DNA from 2 places in the Paenibacillus sp. CAA11 genome. Region 1 is predicted to be linked to the other one. Evidence: riboswitches for the same ligand, from Rfam matches in the RefSeq annotation. Region 1 holds a riboswitch; the other holds the start of a gene.
What was found. Region 1 has a riboswitch for glycine ahead of gcvT (glycine cleavage system aminomethyltransferase GcvT). Riboswitches for the same ligand answer to the same signal wherever they lie in the genome.
Positions count from the first base shown of each region.

Region 1 (2,204 bases):
GTGTTCCCAACGAGGCATAACGGCTGTCAATTAGAGCAAGCCCTAAATTACGCTTTAGCGTAGGAGACTGTGTTCCAGTGGTTACCTCACCAATGCGAACACCACTGGAATAGACGGGATAATGACTCCGCGGAATGCCCCGGTCTATCATTTCAACCCCGACCAGCTTGCGGGGAGGGCCAGCATTCTTCTGAGCAGCCAGCGCATCGCGGCCGATGAAATCGCCTTTGTCCAGCTTCACGAAGAAGCCGACACCGGCTTCAAGCGGAGAGATTGTGCTGGACAGTTCTTGCCCGTAAAGCGGCAGCTTGGCCTCGAAGCGAAGAGTGTCGCGGGCTCCAAGCCCCGCAGGCTGTAACCCGTGCTTGCTGCCGATTTCAAGCAGGCCGTTCCAGACGGCTGCGGCGTTCTCTGCAGGAAGATACAGCTCGAAGCCGTCTTCTCCGGTATAACCGGTACGAGAAATGAGCGCCTCGGCCCCGAAAAGCTGCACATGTTGGATAAATCTGAAAGGGGCAAGCTTAGACGGCTCCTTCCCAGCAGCGCTTACCAGAATGTCGGCGGCCAAAGGTCCTTGAAGCGCGAGGAGGGCCGTTTGATCAGAGATGTTCGTCAGATAGACTTCCTCAGATAGATGTTGTTGCAGCCATTCCCAATCCTTGGCGAGGTTGGAGGCATTCACAACGAGCATAAATTGCTGCTCGGCCAGCCGATATACAAGCAGGTCATCCACAACGCCGCCATCCGGATAGCACATCAAAGTATATTGGGCCGCTCCGATTTGCAGGGAGGCCGCATCGTTCGTAGTCATTTGCTGAATAAATGCTAGCGCGCCAGGGCCTTGAAGGAGAAACTCACCCATATGAGACACATCGAATAACCCTGCACGTTTACGAACAGCCTCATGCTCTTTCTGAATGCCTTCGAATTGAACGGGAAGCTCCCAGCCCCCAAAATCGATGCATCTAACACCCGGGAAGGTAGCGTAGCATGGGTAAAGCGGGGTTCTTTGCAGATCTGACAAATGAAATCACCTCTTAATCAATGTGATAGTACGCCAAAAAAGGACAGGCAGCGAAAGAAGAGATCGCAAAATGCCGGGGCTACCGGCTTTTATGCGATTCGTCCTTCGAAGGCTCTGTCCTCGGTACCTGAGAGTTGCCGCAAATGCACCTTCATCTGATGCAGCGCGTTTCCCCTTGGGTGATTTGGCCCTAACGACGATATGGCCAAATGCTCTCCAGAGATGCGTCCGGTAAAGGTCCTTTTGCCTGAGAGATTCACAATCCCAAGGAAGGGATAGCTTGCTCCTTCGGCGTTACCTCATACAAATTAATAGGGTAATCTCTCCCTTTACGTTCACCCGCTCTTCATAAGTCCATTAATACGTGAAGAGAGCATGTATGTCAACTAATTTGTCATAAAAATTTTAATTGAATATTTCGGTAGCGCTTTCTATAATTAAATTATCTATGATTTCCCAAATATCGCAATAAAGGTGTGAGGTATATTGACATTTGCCTTCTGAATGAATAATCTAGACTTGTAATCGGAGGCTGTTAGAGTAAATATGACACCACCATATTGGGATGAAATTTTAGGGATTGGAGTGGGAGACGAGCGATGAGTGAAGTGAAGAGCGGACTTTGGTATAGTGAAGAGCATGAATGGGTTCAGGATTTGGGGAATGGCAGTGTACGGATCGGAATTACGGATTTTGCACAGCACCGGCTTGGGGATATTGTATTCGTAGAGCTGCCTGACATTGACACCAAGGTTGAGGCGGAAGACGGGATCGGCACGATTGAATCTGTAAAGACCGTATCCGATTTGTTCACTCCGGTCAGCGGGCATGTGACCGCAATTAATGGGGAGCTTGAAAGTGCACCAGAGCTCGTAAATAATGACCCTTACGGTGCTGGATGGATGGTGGAAATTCGTCTGTCGGAAGATAGTAGTCATGCGCTAGGAAAGCTGCTGAACGAAGAAGCTTACCGTAAGCATACAGAGGAATAATTGCTGGTTAATGAAATGAACATTGCTGGCAATCATGAAGAAAGCTCTGGATTACAGGCCTTAACTTTTAACCTGTAGCTCAGAGCTTTTTTGGATTACGCAAAGATGGACTCTACTTATTTCAATTCATTCCAAGAACTTTATAGAAGCTTTGCATATTCTGTTTGTACAGTTCATCGTTGAAGGAG
Region 1 is NZ_CP028922.1:2,708,765-2,710,968, reverse strand. It holds gene gcvT (glycine cleavage system aminomethyltransferase GcvT) at 1-1,024, opposite strand, end outside; glycine riboswitch at 1,137-1,246, opposite strand; glycine riboswitch at 1,250-1,363, opposite strand; gene gcvH (glycine cleavage system protein GcvH) at 1,624-2,016, shown strand; gene DCC85_RS12500 (hypothetical protein) at 2,138-2,204, opposite strand, start outside.

Region 2 (2,204 bases), 2.0 Mb from region 1:
CCTACCGATAGAACAAGGGTGGATACCAGCAACGCATTACCAGGTACATGATTCTTATTCAATTTTGCTAAAGATGCTGGAGCCTGGTTGTTCCTGCTTAAATTATATAGGCTCCGGCTTGTTGAGAACAATCCGCTGTTACTAGCGGAAGCGGCCGAGGTTAATACAACAAAGTTAATGATGCCTGCGGCAATCGGAATCCCCACCAGACTGAACGTTTTTACAAAAGGACTTTCAGCCGGACTTAGCTCTGTCCATGGATTAATGCATAACAGGACAATCAGTGCACCAATGTAGAAGAATAGAATTCTTAATGGAATTTTATTAATAGCCGACGGGATATTCTTCTCCGGACTGGATGTTTCTGCGGCCGATACCCCCACCAGTTCTACACCGACATAGGCGAACACCACCATTTGGAACGAAAGCAAGAAACCCGAGATCCCGTTCGGAAACATTCCGCCATGCGCCCAGATATTCTTTAAAGTGACCTCTCCTGTATCCGTTTTGAACCCTACCACCAGCAAAATCACGCCAATGGCAATCAGGGCGAGAATCGTCACTACCTTGATTAAGGCAAACCAAAACTCCAATTCCCCGAAATTTTTAACCGTTAATAGGTTGAGCCCTAATAGGACGATTAAGCAGATGACTGCAGGGACCCATTGCGGAATATCGAACCAATATTGTGTATATACCCCGACAGCAATAACGTCAGCCATGGCCGTCATAATCCAGCAGAACCAATAGGTCCATCCGGTTACGAACGCTGCACGCGGTCCAAGATAGTCTTCGGCAATGTCTGTAAACGATTGATAACCGGCCTTGGACAGCAGAAGCTCTCCCAGCGCTCTCATCACAAAGAAAACGGCCATCCCTACGATGAGATAAGCAAAGATGATGGAGGGCCCTGCCAGCTGTATGGCTTTGCCTGATCCTAAGAACAACCCGGTACCAATAGTACCGCCAATAGCAATGAGCTGCACGTGCCGATTTTTTAAATTTCTCTGTAATTCTTGATGTGCCACACGAACTCCCCCTTATCAAAGCGAATGAAATGCAATAAAAAAAGAGATTGGATGCGCTCCAATCTCCTGGTCCATAAGAATAATAAATAAAGGTTTGCTATGTCCAAATAAGAAAGTCATAACAAAAAATTATTTAATACTCTTCTGTCCTTTTGCCTGAGATTGTGAACCCTTCGGCGCTGCGGAACCCCGCAGTCTCTCCAGAAGCTGCTCCTGCTATAGTGTGATCCATAGCAATCATAGCTTGTAATCATATTCAATTTTAAATTTTACCGGCTTGCAAATATTTTTATTAATACTAATCCTGGTCAAATATTTTGTCAACAGTAATAAATGCCACTGATTTCAATTCGGCACTCACCTATTAATCATGACAGACATCACGAAGAACAAATCACGAAGCATCTCAAGCTTACAACACAGCAGCCGTCTCAAAATTCATAAAGCAATGGCTCTCGTCTATAGTAGGAGTAGGAAAAGGCCGGAGTAAGAACCCCGGCCTCAAATCGTATAGGCAAATCAAAAGGCTTAGGTTTACGCCCAGATAGCTGCCTTACTTAATCACTACGTATTCCAGATTAACCAGCTTTGCATAGGTCACAATTTGATCTGTTGTCAGGTTCAGTGAGACTACGGTATGGTGACCGCCGCCGTTCTCAATCCAGGCTTTTACTCCATCCTGGAAGTTTGGCTTCACTTCCCAAAGCACGCGGGCCACTGGCAATTTTGGTGCTGGAACGGTTGGTTCAAATGCAGTAACTTCGTTGATCAACAGCTTGTAATGCGTGCCGAAGTCAGCCATGGATACCACTACACCGTCTCCTGCTTTACCGTCAAAGACCAGACGCGCTGGGTCTTCGCGGTCGCCGATTCCTAGTGGAGATACGATGATTTTGGGTTTGTTGCTAGCCAAGCTTGGGTCCACTTCGAGCATATGGGATTGCAGGATAGCTTCCTGACCTGCAGCTAACTCATAAGTGTAATCCTCCATGAAGCCCGTGGACTCATTATGGCTCATCACCTTCAGCAGGCGGTCGAGAGCTGCCGTCTTCCAGTCCCCTTCACCCGCAAAGCCGTATCCTTGTGCCATCAGACGTTGAACAGCAAGACCCGGAAGCTGCTTCATACCATGCAAATCTTCGAAGTTTGAGGTGAAGGCATTATAACCGCCCTCAT
Region 2 is NZ_CP028922.1:4,735,772-4,737,975, forward strand. It holds gene DCC85_RS22075 (amino acid permease) at 1-1,028, opposite strand, end outside; glycine riboswitch at 1,163-1,242, opposite strand; gene araA (L-arabinose isomerase) at 1,582-2,204, opposite strand, start outside.
Region 2: another riboswitch for glycine. It lies ahead of DCC85_RS22075 (amino acid permease); the one in region 1 lies ahead of gcvT (glycine cleavage system aminomethyltransferase GcvT).